Regions from separate parts of the Brevibacillus agri genome, predicted to be linked through region 1. Evidence: riboswitches for the same ligand, from Rfam matches in the RefSeq annotation. Region 1 holds a riboswitch; the other holds the start of a gene.

Region 1 (7,758 bases):
GAATATACGTCAACGCCTCGACTTGCAGACTGCCCATCCCCGCCAAAATTTTATCGAGATCGCCTGGTCGCTTCGTGTTGAACAAATATTCCAGATTATCATAAATCGGTTGCATCCACGGCCGCAGTTTTTCTTCTTTCTCGCCGGGCAAATAACCGATGTCTTTTCCTAAAGGAACGATAGGTCGTGCCACTAACAGTTTTTTGTACTTTTGCTGGTCTTCGATCTGCAGCAGCCCCGCTGCCAGCGCCAGCAACGTCTTTCCTGTCCCCGCTTTGCCCGTCATGGTCACCAGCGGGATATCATCTCGCAGCAAGAGATCGGTTGCCATCCGTTGCTGCACGTTTCGGGCCCGGATGCCCCAAATCGGATCGTCGTCTGAAACAAGCATTTCCAGCGTTTTTCCATCGGGGTCCACTTTTCCGATGGCAGAAATGGACGGGTTGCATTCGTCCTTCAGTACGAGAAACTGATGCGGATAAAAGCGGTAGCGAGGGAAACAGGAGGCCAAGTGCAGTTTTCTCGTCGCGTAGTACGTCTTGATGATCTCCGAGGCGACCAGCATTTTTTGATAACCCGTGTAGATGCTGGAAAATTCCCCCACTACGCGATCGGAGAGAAAATCTTCTGCCGAAATGTTCAAGGCATCTGCCTTCACACGCATGAGCGCATCCTTGCTAACCAATATGACGGGTCTGGGCTGTGGGGATTGGTTCTCCTCCTCCTGCAGATTAAGTGCGACCGCCAAAATGCGGTTGTCATTGGTCATTTCCGTAAATTGCTTTTGCAGTTGATGAAGCGAGGAATGGTTCAGCTCCACCCGAAATAGCCCGCCTGTCTCCAGGGTAATGCCTTTGTGCAAATGACCCAGCTCACGAAAACTGTCAAAGAGCCGCGATACGTACCGAGCGTTGCGGCCAATTTCATCCATGTACCGCTTTTTGGAATCGATTTCTTCCAACACCACAGCGGGTATGACAATTTCGTTGTCAGCGAAAGAGAACATCGCCCGTGGATCTTGCAGGAGTACGTTGGTGTCCAGTACGTAGATTTTCTTCAAAATCTCGCCTCCTATTACCCTTCTTATATACGGTATGCAATTTTTGGAGGGATGCTCAATTGTGGCGACGTGATGTACTACAGTCTATGTTCGGTCGGACAGAGATAGACGGCCCTTTGGCAGAATGAAATGGGGCTGCAAGGACAAAATACAGGTAACCTGCCCTCCGCTTTCAGGAGGCATTACGGGGAAAGGGAGAATGCGTATGAAACGGATGATTATCGGCTGCCTGGGCGCCAGCCTGCTTTTGTCTGGATGCATGTCGAACAACAAGCCGCCAGCCAATCAGGCTGCCCCACAGCCCAACCAGCAAGTGCCTCATACCCAGCGCGTCCAGCAAACGGCCCCGGAACCAGCTTACAACCAATCTTCGCAAGCGACGGCCGACCGGCTTGTGCAACTGGCTACCCGTGTGAAAAAGGTCAACGGTGCGACTGCGGTCGTCATCGGCAAGATCGCTGTCGTCGGGATTGATGTGGATGCCCATCTCGATCGGCCCGAGGTCGGCGTCATCAAGTACACCGTTGCCGAAGCGATGAAAGAAGACCCGCAGGGCGCAAACGCAATCGTGACAGCCGATCCGGACATCGTCCAGCGCCTGAAGGAAATGGCTGCGGACATTCGCCGGGGCCACCCGATCTCGGGCTTCGCCGAGGAGTTGGCTGACATCGTCGGCCGCATCATTCCACAGTTGCCGCGCGACGTAAGGCAGCGGGAGGAAACGCCCTCGCAGGAAAATGAACAGCGCATCAACAAAGACGGCCGCGCGACACCGCAAGGAAACGACAAGATCAACGTAAACCGCACAGGCGCACCATAAAAAAAACTCTCTCGAAGCCATTTCAAGGATGAGCGAACGCGTTTTCGTGGAAGATTCCGATTCAGTAAAAAAGAGGCATTCGCCTCGGGAAATTACGCCCGGGAGAATGCCTCTTTTTGTTGCGGCTGGACGGATTGTTGTGACTGAACCGAACTCAGCGGCGGCAATGCGTCCAGTACCTGCTTCAAGTCCGCGAGCAAGTCGTCCACGTCCTCCAACCCTGCGGACAACCGGATCAAGCCATCGGTAATGCCGCGCGCTTCCCGCTCCGCTGCGGGCATCGCCGCATGCGACATCATCACCGGATACGACAAGATCGTCTCGACAGCCCCCAGGCTCACTGCCACAATCGGCAGCTTCACCCGGTCAAACAACGCCTTGGCTCGCTCACGGCTCCCTACATCGAACGACAGAACCGCACCGTGGCCGCTTGCTTGCTGTTGCTGGACGAGATGCCCCGGATGGTCAGCCAAGCCCGTGTAGTAAACGCGGCTCACGCCAGGGTGCGTGGACAGCCACTCCGCGAGAATCCCTGCCGACTTTGTGCTGACATCCAGACGTGCCTTGAGCGTTTTCAGCCCGCGCATGACGAGCCAGCAATCCTGTACCCCAAGAATCGCGCCCATGCCGTTCTGGATCAGGTACAGTTGCTCGCCGAGCGCGGCGTCGCGCGTCACTGCCAGCCCGGCAACCACGTCGCTGTGGCCGCCGATAAACTTGGTCGCGCTGTGGATGACGACGTCCGCCCCCAGCTCCAGCGGCCGCTGATAGTACGGCGTCAAAAACGTATTGTCGACAATGACGAGCAGCCCGTGCTCCTTCGCAACGGCTGACACCGCCGCGATGTCGGTCACTTTCAGCGTCGGATTGGACGGCGTTTCCAGATACACTCCCTTGGTCGCCGGAGTAATCGCCTCCCGCACGGCCTCTGTCTGGGTCGCATCGACAAACGTAACGGAAATGCCCATTCTCGACAGCACGCGGGTCAAAAAGCGGAAGGTGCCGCCGTACACGTCCTCCGCGACTACGATATGGTCGCCAGCCGAAAACAGCATGAACACGCTGGAGATCGCCGCCATGCCGGACGAGAAAGCAAAGCCGCGCGCGCCGCCTTCGAGAGCGGCAATCGCTTCCTCCAGCGCGTGTCTGGTCGGATTGCCGGAACGGGCGTAGTCATACGTGCCTGGCTGGTCGAGATCAAACTGGTGAAACGTGGAAGCCTGGTAAATCGGAACCGACGACGCCCCTGTGAACGGATCGATGCAAGTAGAGCCATGCAAAACCTTCGTTGCGAAATTCATCGCGCAGCCCCCCCAACGACAAGACTTGCGTCCAAAGCCTGAAACAGATCAGCGATCAAGTCTTCCGGATGCTCAATCCCGACCGACAGCCTCAGCAATCGGTCACAAACGCCGACATACTCCCGTACTTCCAGCGGAATGTCAGCGTGGGTCTGTGTCGCCGGATACGTACACAACGACTCGACGCCGCCAAGGCTTTCCGCAAAAGAAACGATGCGCAGATTTTGCAAAAACAAGCCCACCTGCTCCGCAGACCGTACCCGGAATGAAACCATACCGCTATAACCGCTTGCCTGGCTCGCCTGGATGGCATGCCCGGGGTGTTCTTGCAGCCCTGGGTAAAACACTTCGGCGACAGCCGGATGCTCCTGCAGCTTTTTTGCAACCGCGAGCGCGTTTGTCTGATGTCTTTCCATGCGCAGCGCCAATGTCTTCATTCCGCGTACCAACAGCCAGCTATCTTGTGGACCCAATACCGCTCCGATGGAATTATGCAAAAACCGGATTTTTTCCGACAACTCCTCGCCTTTTGTCACGATCAGTCCGGCCAGTACATCGTTGTGGCCACCCAAGTACTTCGTCGCACTGTGCAACACGATATCTGCGCCAAGCTCCAGCGGGCGTTGACAATAAGGGGTCATGAACGTGTTGTCGACTATCGTCAAAAGTCCATGCTGCTTTGCCAGCCCGGCGATTTGGCGAAGATCGGTAATCTGCATGAGCGGATTCGTCGGCGTCTCGACGAAGATCGCCTTTGTCTCGGCTCGCAGCGCGTTATGCACCGCTTCCAGGTCGCGCAAGTCTACGTACGTAAAAGACAGGCCGTAGCGGGAAAGCACCTGCTCAAACAAGCGATACGTCCCTCCGTACAAATCGAGCGACACAATGAGATGATCTCCCTGGGAAAACAGCCCCATGACCGTATGAACCGCCGCCATTCCCGATGCGCAGGCAAAGCCCGCATCGCCCGATTCTGCCTCGGCGATGGCTTCTTCCAAAACCGTGCGGGTCGGATTGGCCGTGCGTGTATAGTCAAAGCCTGTGCTCTGCCCCAATGCCGGGTGGCGATATGCGGTGGCATAGTAGACAGGAAAGCTGACCGCCCCTGTTTTTTCATCTCTGCCTACGCCTGCTTGAATCAATTTTGTTTCCAGTCTCATACGTAACTCTCTCCCTCCAATGATGTACGAGGGGCATGAAAAAAGCCCCCTTTCCTCTGAAAGAAGGCTTTGTTTACGTCACCGTAAGCAAGACCTTCTCATCTTTCAGAGTTAAAAAACTCTGCAGGAATTAGCACCATTATCTCCCCGCATGAACGAACATGCAGGTGATTGGTTGCCGGGCATCATCGGGCCAGTCCCTCCGCCTCTCTGGATAAGAAGTTTTGCTATTCAATTTGAATGACCTAATACTAAAGGATACGGCGGTTTTTTGTCAACAGGATTTTCCACTGTTGTGCGGCCGTCTTGACTAGGCGTTTTTCAGCGCAGTCATGACCTGGTTGTCCAGCTTCGCAGCCGCGTTTTTGTCGTACGTCTTTTCGTATTGCGGTTCTACGGAAATGCGCGAGCCGTAAAACATGACGTCTCGGACGGAGTCAATCGCGATCTCCACCAGCGCCAGCTTCAGCGGAACGCCCTCCAGCCGCTCGGCTTTCACTGCGGCGCGTCCGTTGATCGCAAAAGAGGAGCCTGCCCCGATCAGATGCAGGACGACCTGCGGCTCTTTGGCAATATTGGCGAGTATGCGCGAGCGGTTATCCACGGCAAAGCGGATGAGTCCGCTGTTCACCGCCAATGTCCAGGACAAGGAGCTGAGCGATGGCGCTCCTGTCTCGTGATCGACGGTGCCGAGCGTCACAAATCGCTCTTTTTGCAGGAGCGCGAACAGTTCTTCCGACAAGGTTTGGGATACGGTTTCAGCCATTCGGATGCCTCCTCGTAAACGGTAGTACGTCTATTGTACCCCTCGCATCTGCCATTAGGCAAACGTTTCCTCCCCGCCTTGATTCTGCCTGTTTTTTTCCCTACACTGGTAAAAAACAAAGCCGTACCGGATAAGGAGGTTGGAAAAAGTGGCACCTACGCCTACAGACCGGCTTATGCACAAAATCGACCAGGTCCTCCACGAGCTGCAGGAAGTGCGGAAAATGAACGAGCGCATGGACAAAATCGCCATGTTTTTGGAGGATATCCGGCTCGCAGACGTGATCCAAAACTACACAGCCCCGCGCAAGCTGCTCTGGATCAATTTCCTCGCAGGGCTTGCCCGGGGTCTTGGCTTGACGATTGGAACAGCGATCGTGCTGGCGCTGCTCGGCTCGCTTTTGACGCAGTTTCTCTCGATCCCTATCCTCGGCGATTACATCCGCGAGCTGGTCGAGTATGTTCAGACTTACAAGCAGCCGTAAACGAGACTACTTGCCGCTTCTTTTGCCGCGGTCGTCGTCGTCGTCGCGGTCATCGTCGCGGTCATCTTTGTCGCCATCTTTCCATTTGCCGTCGTAGTTTTTCCAATAGCCGTATGCTTTTCCGTTTGGATAGTGGTGCTTGTCTTTATCCTTGTCGTCCTTATCGTCATCCTTCTTCGGCACGGCGGTAATTTTCGTGCTCAGCGCGATGTCCGCCTGCTTTACCAGCTTGTCTTTCGCGTACAGTTCCAGATGGACGGTTTTCGCAGCAAACGAGCGGTTTTTGTAGGTAAAGGTCACGGTGTATTCGCCCTTGTCGTTTGGCTTGATCTCCTTTTTCTTGCCGTCCGGGGTGACGACGACAAGCTTTGCTTTTTGCTTCTCGTCCCAGCCCTTGACGGTGCCTTTCAGTTGAACGGACTTTTTCTTCAAATCGTGCACTGCCGTTCCGGCAATGGCATAGGCCGCGCCAGGGTCTTTGTCCGGTGGGTTGACGACATCGACTTTGATCGTGTCGGAGTCGACTTTTTTCCCGTCTTCATATATTTCGACCAGCGCTTCGTCGCTTGCGGCTTTCGCCTTCACGTCCTTGACCGTCACGCTGAAGCTGTCCACCCCGTCCCACAGCTTCTTCAAGCTCGTCTCCTGTTTCACGCCGTTGTAGGAGACGACGACCTTGTCCGCTCCGTGCTTGACGACACCTTTTACCTGCCATTCGGCTTTTTTGGCGTCGTACACGGAAAAGGCGTGGATCAGCCTGCTTTTTTCCTCGTCAGCCTGCGGGATGAGCTTAACTTTTTCACTGTCCGCCAACAGACTGCCGGCATACGCCTGTACGGTGACGTATTGGACGGAATCTGTTTCCGGCGCGGCAAAGCTGACGGTAAACGAATGCTCGCTCGTCGGCACTGCCTCGATAAAGTCGCCGTTCGGCTTGGTCACGACTACTTTCGTCACTTCCGGCGTCACGATGCCTTTGATGTACACCTTGCCGTTTTCGGTCTGCGCGCTCACGCTGACCAGTTCCTCGTCCGCCTCTGTGCGGCGAACTTCCAGCCAGATGTCGCCGTAATAGTCGCGATAAATGCGCTCCCACTCCGACTTGTTCGTTTCCATGTATGTTTGCAGCTTCGTATTCAGATGGATCGGATCTACAATCAGGTACAAATGGTCTGCCTGGTTTTTCAGCAGCATATTCAGCGTAGCCGGGTCGTTTTTCGCAAGCTCTTTCAGGTTGTAGCGGGTAACCTGCTTGCCTTCGTCGCTCATCACTACCTTGGTCGCCGGCGTGCTGCTGGAGCTGGCATCTGCAAAAATCGGCGTCAGGCAGCCGATGAGTCCCGCCGCCGTAACGACCGCCAATACGGGCTTGGTCATGATCTTTTTCACTGGTGTCTCCCCCTCTATTTTTGCCAATCATCCCCTGTCTTCTGTGGGCAACCATACAGACGTAGCGTTTTTTTCAAAAGTTGCACCGCAGCCGAAAACACGTCTAAATACCCACAGCGGCTCCAGACAGCAAAAAAGCGCGCCGGGACACTCTGAACGCCTGATAATGCCCCCGTGCGCACGACAAAAAAGACTCTTCCGCCGCCGAACAGGTCGGAGCCGGAAAGAGTCTTTTCCCTTTTTTTAACTATTGTATTTAGGCTCGTTTTCAATCGCGACCAGCAAGAACTCGACCGTTTCAGCCGGATATTTGCGCTCGAACGTCGCCGCTTCCTCCTTTGCCGTCAGCACGTACCAGCCGCCTTCCTGCCGATAGGCAAGCTCGCTAAGCGCGTGGTCCTCCTGCAACATCTGCAAGAAAAACGCCGCCGTCTCCTGCGCCGACTGATCGTCCGGCCGCGCGTCTGCTACCACTTGAATCTGCAACCAGTTAAAGAGTGCATCATCACGTTTCACGAGGGCAACCTCACTTTCGCTCCGGTTTGATTCTCAGCTTGACGACGACCAGAATGACAATCGCGACCAGCATCGCGCTCTTCACAGGAAGCTGGACGTCCAAAATCGCAAAGATCAGCGCCCCGACGAACAGGAGAAGGTATAAAAGCAACGTTTTCAAGATCGGCATGCGAATTACCGTCGCAAACCCCAGGTAGTAAACGATAATTAATTGCACAAACAAAATCCAAGCCCGATTATGGTCCGCCCACAGGCGGAAGCT
Region 2 (7,758 bases), 1.5 Mb from region 1:
GGCGCGACCCGCACGATTACCGATCCGACGACAGAGACGATCAAAAGCATCGAGCAGCGCGGGTACGCGGCAGGGCTCAAGCTGCTGCGCGCACAGGTGCGCCATTTGGGCACAGAGCAAAACCTGGAGATTTTGCAGTCGATTTTTGAATATTTGAAGGAACGGATCGACATGATGTTCAAGACCGAGGTCGAGGACATTTTGACGGTCAAGGAAGACGGCGGCCATCGCGTGAGAGGCGTCGTCCTGAAAAACGGGGGAGAGTACGAGAGCGACTTTGTCGTGATCGGACCTGGCCGGGACGGCTCGGCTTGGCTGACCAACATCCTGAAAAAGCGCCGCCTGAAAATGTACAACAACCAGGTGGACGTCGGGGTGCGCGTAGAGACGTCCGATGTCGTTATGCGCGAAATCAACGAGCATTTGTACGAGGGCAAGTTTATTTTCAACACATCCGTCGGCACGCGGGTCCGCACGTTTTGCAGCAATCCGTCCGGGCACGTCGTCGTGGAAAACCACAGCGGGGTCATGGCGGCAAACGGGCATTCCTACAAAGACCCGGCGCTCGGCTCGACCAATACGAACTTCGCGCTGCTCGTTTCGCATACGTTCACGGAACCTTTTGACAAGCCGAACGAGTACGCGCGAGAGATATGCAAACGCGCCAACGATTTGTCCAACGGCGGCGTGATCGTGCAAAAGTACGGCGATATTTTGCGGGCGCGCCGCTCTACGGAAGCGCGGATCAAGGAAGGCTTCCTCGAGCCGACCTTGAAGGAAGCCGTGCCGGGCGATCTCGGACTGGTGCTGCCTTACAATACGATGAAAAGCCTCATTGAAATGGTGGAAGCGCTGGACAAGGTCACGCCGGGAATTGCCTCGGAGCACACGCTGTTTTACGGCGTCGAAGCGAAATTTTACTCGGCGCGTCCCAAGCTGACAGAGGAGTTTGAGACGGAAATCAAAGGACTGTTCTGCGGGGGCGACGGGGCAGGGATCACGCGCGGACTGGCGCAGGCGGGTGCGGCAGGCGTCTGGATGGCGCGCAGCATGGTCAAACGGATGATGTAAACAGCAACCCGCAACAGGGAAAAGGGCTTCTGCTTGAACACGGCTGCTTAGCCGCTCAGGAGTAGAAGCCCTTTTGTCGTGTCGTCGTATCAAAAACAAGCCTACGCTTGCGTATTCAAATTTTCTGTCATCTTTTTCAGCACCCGGTTGAAGACGGCAAGCTCGTTCTCGTCCAGATCGCGCAAGGCAACCGCTTCCAAATCGCGCGCCGCTTGCAGCCACTGGGGAAAACGCTCGATTGCCGCAGGCGAGAGCGACACGTACCGTTCCCGCTTGTCGTCGCCTTCGGAGCGGATGATCCAGCCCATCTCTTCCAGCCGGGTCAATGTCCGGGTAATCGTCGGGGCTTCGACATTCAGGTAGTTGCTCAGTTGCACCTGCGTCAAAGAGTTGCGGTAGTGCAGGCAAAGAATAATGCTCCATTGCGAGCTATATAATCCCATCGGGGACATGATTCCATTCAATGTTTTACTGAAGACTCTGGCAGCTTGGCCGATCTTGTGACCGTAATGTTGCATGATATCAGACCTCCAGGAAAAGCTGGTTCGAAAGACGAAGCGCTTGATTGCTTAAGTAAATATGTACAAATAACATAGTAGCAGTTCAGGACATATAAGTAAATGTTTATTCGAGTGGAAAAGAAGGCGTTTTTCTGACAAAAATAAAGCCGATGCCGTTTCAAGGGCATCAGCTCGGGGAAGAAGGTAAAAGGAGGGCTGTTAATCGGCAGCCAAAATGCCAAGCGGCCCGTTTTCGTCAATGATGGGCTCCAACTCGTAGATGGAGATGGGAAACATCGGGAAGCCGACATAGTACGGGGTGATTTCGTACAGTTGGAAGTAAATGACCAATGATTTGTCGGCAACGTAAAAATCTTGATCGGGCTTGATCGTGGTAAAACCGTTCAGCGTCGGGATTTGCCGCGCCTCGATCTGGCGTTTGATGTTCGCGGACAGGACGTTGACGTAGTCGCTGCCCGGCTTGAACAGCTCGCGCAGCGTATAGAGCTTGCCTGTATGGATGTTTGCCGTCACCGACCCGAGGAAGGTCATGCCGTGGGCCATTTGCGGAGTGTACGCGTAATTGCTCATGGTGACGCTGAAAATGCCGCGCTCGTTCGTTTTGATTTCGTAGCTTCCTTGCATTTGGGTATTTCCCGGTACTTGTACCCGTTGCTGTTCGTGAATCAATCCTTGGACCGTTTGCAAAATGGCGCGGTTGATGTCTTTTTCTGCTTGCTGATTGGCTAGCCCCGCCAGTTGCGGGTAATAAATCGTGGTATTCGGACGTTGGATCGTCCGCGTCAGCACGGTGGCTGGCAAAAGATTGCGTTGTTCTTCCACGGTTCTTAGTTCCTTTCCAGATGTCTTAAAATAAGGGGTATGATAGTAGCCTATTCGTCACTGGTTTTGGCTGTTCTCACTTTTTTCACAAATTAGTCAATCTGAGCGCGATATAATGGAAAAAGAATCCGATACATAAGTAGCAGGGAAAAGGGGGGCAACTATGATTCAATTGGTTCGCAACACATTAACGGACAAAGAAGGCTTTATGATTTTTATCCTATGGAACCATCTGTGGATGGCGGGACTCATTGCCTATCAAGTCGACGCTAATTTCTGGAAAGTGACGTCCCTCGGATTGCTGGTCACCCTTATTGTTTCGCCTTTTTACTTCATCAAAAGAGACAGCCATGTCATTCGTTATCTGGTAGCGATCGGACTTATGTTTTACGCGATTTCGTTCGATCATTTCACGACGTATCCAGAAGTTACGTTTCTCGCTTTTGTGGTCATGGGTTTTCTCGCGGCTTACCTGGATTGGAAGCTCGTAGTGACAGCCGGAATTGCGCAAATCATCGTGACGCTGGTCGGATTTTACACAGGATCGTACGAGATTTTCAGCGGCGATTTCACCGAGCTGAATCTGGTGCTACGCATCATGGCGATTCTGATGATGATGGGAGCGGTGACGTACCTCTGTCTGGCGGGACAAGCGTCCTTGCAGAAGGCAAACATCGCCCGCCAGGAAGCGGAAGAAAAAGAGCGTCGCCTGGGAGAGATGCTCGTCCATATCCAACAGATGACCGAGCAGATCGACCGTACGACAGAGCACGTACACGAGCATGCCGAAGGAACGAAACGCAATACGGATGAAATGATGATCGCCTTCAAGGAAGTGGCGACGGGCATGGAGTCGCAGGCGAACTCGACAGTGAAGATCGAGGAAGAGGTGCAGTCGATCGACCAGGAGATCGTGGCGGTCACCACGCAGACGAACGCGATGAAGAGCGAGTCCGACCAGAACAACCGCCGCCTGAAAGAAAGCGTCGACATGATGAAAGAGCTGTCGCAGCAAATGGAACAGATCGTTTCTGCCGTCAACGTGGCAGCGTCGACGATTCACCAGCTCAACCGCCAGGCCAATCGGGTCGAGGAAATCGTAGGAGCCATCAACCAGATTGCGACGCAAACGAACCTGCTTGCGCTAAACGCCGCCATCGAGTCGGCGCGTGCAGGCGAGCACGGCCGCGGCTTCGCCGTGGTGGCAGACGAGGTGCGCAAGCTGGCGGAGCAGAGCGCAACCGCTACACAGGAAATTACCGAGATTCTCAAATCGCTCCATCAGGAAAGCGAGAACGCTGTACAGCAGATCAGCAATGGGGAAGCTTCGGTGGCAAAAGGCCAGGAGCTGGCTGTGAAAACAGTGGCGTCGATCGAGGCGGTGCGCTCCGGCATGATGGCCTTCCTGCAGGCAGCGGAGCAGGTCGGCTCCAGCATGAACCGGGTAAAAATGCGCTCGGGCGAAGTGGCGATGGAAATGTCGACCATTACCGCTGTCACCGAGCAGTCGGTCGCCAATCTGGAGGAGCTTTTCGCCACAGCGGAAAACCAGCATCAAAAGGTGCGGGAAATTACCGAAGAGCTGGGGGAACTGAACAATCTGTCGCATCGGCTGCAGGAAACGTTTCACAGACAATAGGCGCCAAAGTGTAAAATTGGCGAGAACAGTCTGAAAAAACAATTGCTTTTTCAGTTTGTTCTGCTAGAATGAATGCATTGTAACTTGATAGTTTTTATCTCCTTATCGAGAGCGGCGGAGGGACTGGCCCGATGAAGCCCGGCAACCACTGGACATGCGTGACATGGACAGAAAGGTGCCAATTCCTGCAAAACCTGTACCGGGGTTTTGACAGATGAGGAAGAGGACGGCTTCGGACGCAAACTCTTCCTTCGGGAAGAGTTTTTTTGTTGTCAGGAGGGGTAATACACGAACGATAAAATATTTTTATTGCAAAATATTCGTGTTTAGTATTGATTTTTTCGGAAAAAAGCCGTACATTACGTAGTAGGATACAGAAAAAACGTAGAACGTTCGGATGGGAGCGGAAGACACCATGAAGAAGTTGTTGTTAGCATTCACCACTTTTGCTGTTTTGGCTGCGGGCTGTTCGGCTGGCGGAAATGCGCCTGCTGACAAGCCAAAGGAAGAAGCGGCAGGGCAAGAAGGCGCGGCGAAGAAGCGCATTGCGCTGATTTTGCCGGAAAAAATCGGGGTAAACCCGTTCTTCCAGCAAATGGACGAAGGCGCGAAAAAAGCAGGACAGGAATTTGGCGCAGAAGTAAAAAGCATCGAGTCTACTGACCACGGCGCCATCGAAGAAAATTTGCGCGTTGCGGTAGCGGAAAACTACGATCTGATTATCACTTCTTCTTTTGAAGCGGAAGACGCGCTGAAAAAAGTGGCAGCCGAAAATCCTGACCGCAACTTCGCGATTATTGATACCGTAGTAGATTTGCCAAACGTGCGCAGCGTTACCTTCCGCGAGCAGGAAGCGGCTTACCTGATGGGCGCTGCGGCAGGTCTTGCCACGAAGACAAACAAGGTCGGCATGGTTGTCGCCATGGATATTCCGCTGTTGAAAAAATGGACAGGCGGCTTCCAGGAAGGCTTGAAAGCAACCAATCCAAACGCGGAGTTCCTGGTGAACTACGTAGGAAGCTTCTCTGACCCGGCAAAAGCGAAGGAGCTGGCGCTGCTGCAAGCATCCAAAGGCGCCGACTTCATCAACGGAGCGGCAGCAGTAGGCGACCTCGGCGTGTTCGAGGCCGCGAAGGAAAAAGGCTTCTATACATCGGGACAGGACGTTGACCGCACCACGATCGACCCTGAGCACATCGTGTTGTCCCAGCTCAAAGGGACAGATGCCGCTGCGTATGAAACCGTGAAGTCGTTCGTAGAAGGCTCGTTCAAGCCGGGCGTCGTCACTTACGGCTTGAAAGAAAAAGGCGTAGGCGTAACGTATGTGACGCACGAGAGCCAGACGCCTCTGAACGCTTTTATTGGCCAGGAAGTCGTGGACAAAGTAAAAGCGATCAGCGAGGAGATCATCGCTGGTACCCGCAAAGTGCCAGACTCGTTTTAACAGCTAGCGCACAGTGCATGATTGTGACCGACTACAACTGTGTAGTCGGTCTTCCTTATATGCAAGGCAAGGAGCAGAGGCAAGGAAGAGAAAGGCTAGGCGCAAAGAAGGAGGAGCAAGGATGACCGATCGTTTGGAAATGCGGGCCATGACCAAGAAATACGGAGATTTTATTGCAAACGACAAGGTCTCGTTTTCGCTTGCTGCGGGAGAAGTCCACGCCATCGTCGGGGAAAACGGCGCGGGCAAGACGACGCTGATGAGGATGCTGTACGGCATGGAGCAGCCTACGTCCGGCGAGATCGTGCTAGGCGGCAAGCCTGTCGCTTTTCGCGGGCCGCAGGACGCCATTCGCAGCGGGATCGGGATGGTGCACCAGCACTTCATGCTGTTTGGCGAGTTTAGCGTGGCGGAAAATATCGTGATCGGCTACGAGCCGCAGCAGGCCGGATTTTTCCGCCGGAAGGACGCCGTGGAAAAGGTCCGCGCACTAAGCGAGCAGTACCGGATTCCGATAGATGCACAGGCTAGAGTGTCCAACTGCTCCATCGGCGAGCAGCAGCGTGTGGAAATTCTCAAGGTGCTGTACCAGGGAGCGGACATCATCGTGCTGGACGAGCCGACTGCCGTGCTGACGCCGCTTGAAGTTCGCGAGCTGTTGCAGACGATCCGCAATCTGGCGGAGAGCGGGAAGAGCGTCATTTTGATTACGCACAAGCTGCAGGAAGTGATGGAGGTCGCAGATCGGATCACGGTGTTGCGCGGCGGCAAGGTGACGGGCACGGTAGCGCGCGACGAGACGAATGTGGACGATCTGGCCCGGCTGATGGTCGGACGCGAGCTGCGGGAGCTGAGCGAGCGCGTCGATCTGGAGCGGGGGCCGCTTTTGCAGGTGGAGAACTTGACGGTTCGGGAAAAACAGACGCTGCTCGACCGGGTCAGCTTTACCGTGCATCACGGGGAAATCGTCGGCATCGCGGGCGTATCGGGCAACGGCCAATCCGAGCTGCTGCAAGCGATCAGCGGCTTGCGGACGGTACAGGAGGGAACGATTCGGCTGGGCGGCAAGGACGTTACCAACCAGACTGTCGCGACGATTCGCGAGGCGGGCTTGGCGCACATCCCGGAAGATCGCTACTTGTGGGGGACGGCCAAGCTGGAGAGCGTCGAGGAAAACGCGCTGATGGGCTACCAGCGAAAGCCTGCGTTCAATCGGCGCGGCGTCGTGTTGCGCGAAGCTTTTCGCCAGGTCGTCAGAGGCTGGGTAGAAAAGTTCGCGATCAAGACAGGCTCCAGACAGCTTCAGGAGCTGGCCGGGAATTTGTCGGGCGGAAATCTGCAAAAGCTGATCGTGGCGCGCGAGCTGGGACATGAGACTCCGTTTTTGATCGCGGCAGAGCCGACCCGGGGTGTTGATATTGGCGCGATGGAGTACATCCATCAGGCGCTGATCGACAAGCGCAACGCAGGCGACGGGATTTTGCTGGTCTCGTCCGAGCTGTCGGAAATTTTGGCGCTGTCAGACCGGATTTTGGTGATGTACAAAGGGCGGATCGCCGGAGAGCTTTCGCGCAAAGAGGCAACCGAGGAAAAAATCAGCGTGTTAATGGCGGGAGGAAGCGTTCATGGCAGCAATCAAAGAGCTGGGTAAATCACTGGTTCAGCCGCTTTTGGCGGTTGTCATCGGGCTGTTGATCGGGGCGCTCGTCATCGCTTCGGTAGGGGAATCTATCCTGGGCACGTATCAGGAAATGTGGAAAGGGGCCTTCGGCAGCTTCTACTTCTTCACCTCTACCTTGGCGAGAGCGACGCCGATCATGCTGATCGCCTTGGGGCTGTCGCTTGCTTTTCGGGCGGGAGTGTTCAACCTGGGGGCAGAAGGACAGATGGTGCTCGGGGCGATCAGTGCTACGCTCGTGGCGATCTATTTGCCCGCACCGGGAGTCGTGAAGCTGGTGGCGGCGATTTTCACGGGGATGGCGGCAGGCGGTTTGTGGGCGCTGCTGCCGGGCTTTATGGAGGCGAGATTCCGCATACCGCTGCTCATCTCCACCTTGCTGTTCAACTATATCGCCGTTCTGTTCGCAAGCTACCTCGTAACCGAGCCGTTTCGCGACCGCAGCGGTTCGGCGGCGCTGGCGCAGACGGTCATGCTCGATAAAAGCGTCTGGTTGCCCAAGTTGTTTGCGGGGATGAGTGTGCACGCGGGCTTTTTGTTTGCCATCGTCGGTGCCGCGATCCTGTTTTGGGTGATTCGCTTT

The links. A riboswitch is a leader RNA that binds a small molecule or an ion and turns the genes downstream of it on or off. The one in region 1 is predicted to bind S-adenosylmethionine.
Region 2: linked by a shared signal. The riboswitch ahead of BA6348_RS04475 (BMP family lipoprotein) and the one ahead of BA6348_RS11750 (aminotransferase class I/II-fold pyridoxal phosphate-dependent enzyme) in region 1 are both predicted to bind S-adenosylmethionine.

The regions. Positions count from the first base shown of each region.
Region 1 is NZ_CP026363.1:2,335,260-2,343,017, reverse strand. Features, by position in the region: gene BA6348_RS11765 (PhoH family protein) at 1-1,060, opposite strand, end outside; gene BA6348_RS11760 (YhcN/YlaJ family sporulation lipoprotein) at 1,260-1,880, shown strand; gene BA6348_RS11755 (trans-sulfuration enzyme family protein) at 1,973-3,181, opposite strand; gene BA6348_RS11750 (aminotransferase class I/II-fold pyridoxal phosphate-dependent enzyme) at 3,178-4,341, opposite strand; SAM riboswitch class I at 4,437-4,562, opposite strand; gene BA6348_RS11745 (pyridoxamine 5'-phosphate oxidase family protein) at 4,652-5,107, opposite strand; gene BA6348_RS11740 (DUF5665 domain-containing protein) at 5,283-5,591, shown strand; gene BA6348_RS11735 (hypothetical protein) at 5,598-6,980, opposite strand; gene BA6348_RS11730 (hypothetical protein) at 7,224-7,496, opposite strand; gene BA6348_RS11725 (YlaH-like family protein) at 7,507-7,758, opposite strand, start outside.
Region 2 is NZ_CP026363.1:878,064-885,821, forward strand. Features, by position in the region: gene BA6348_RS04455 (NAD(P)/FAD-dependent oxidoreductase) at 1-1,071, shown strand, start outside; gene BA6348_RS04460 (MarR family winged helix-turn-helix transcriptional regulator) at 1,173-1,589, opposite strand; gene BA6348_RS04465 (DUF3298 and DUF4163 domain-containing protein) at 1,791-2,414, opposite strand; gene BA6348_RS04470 (methyl-accepting chemotaxis protein) at 2,578-4,053, shown strand; SAM riboswitch class I at 4,153-4,274, shown strand; gene BA6348_RS04475 (BMP family lipoprotein) at 4,469-5,497, shown strand; gene BA6348_RS04480 (ABC transporter ATP-binding protein) at 5,619-7,148, shown strand; gene BA6348_RS04485 (ABC transporter permease) at 7,123-7,758, shown strand, end outside.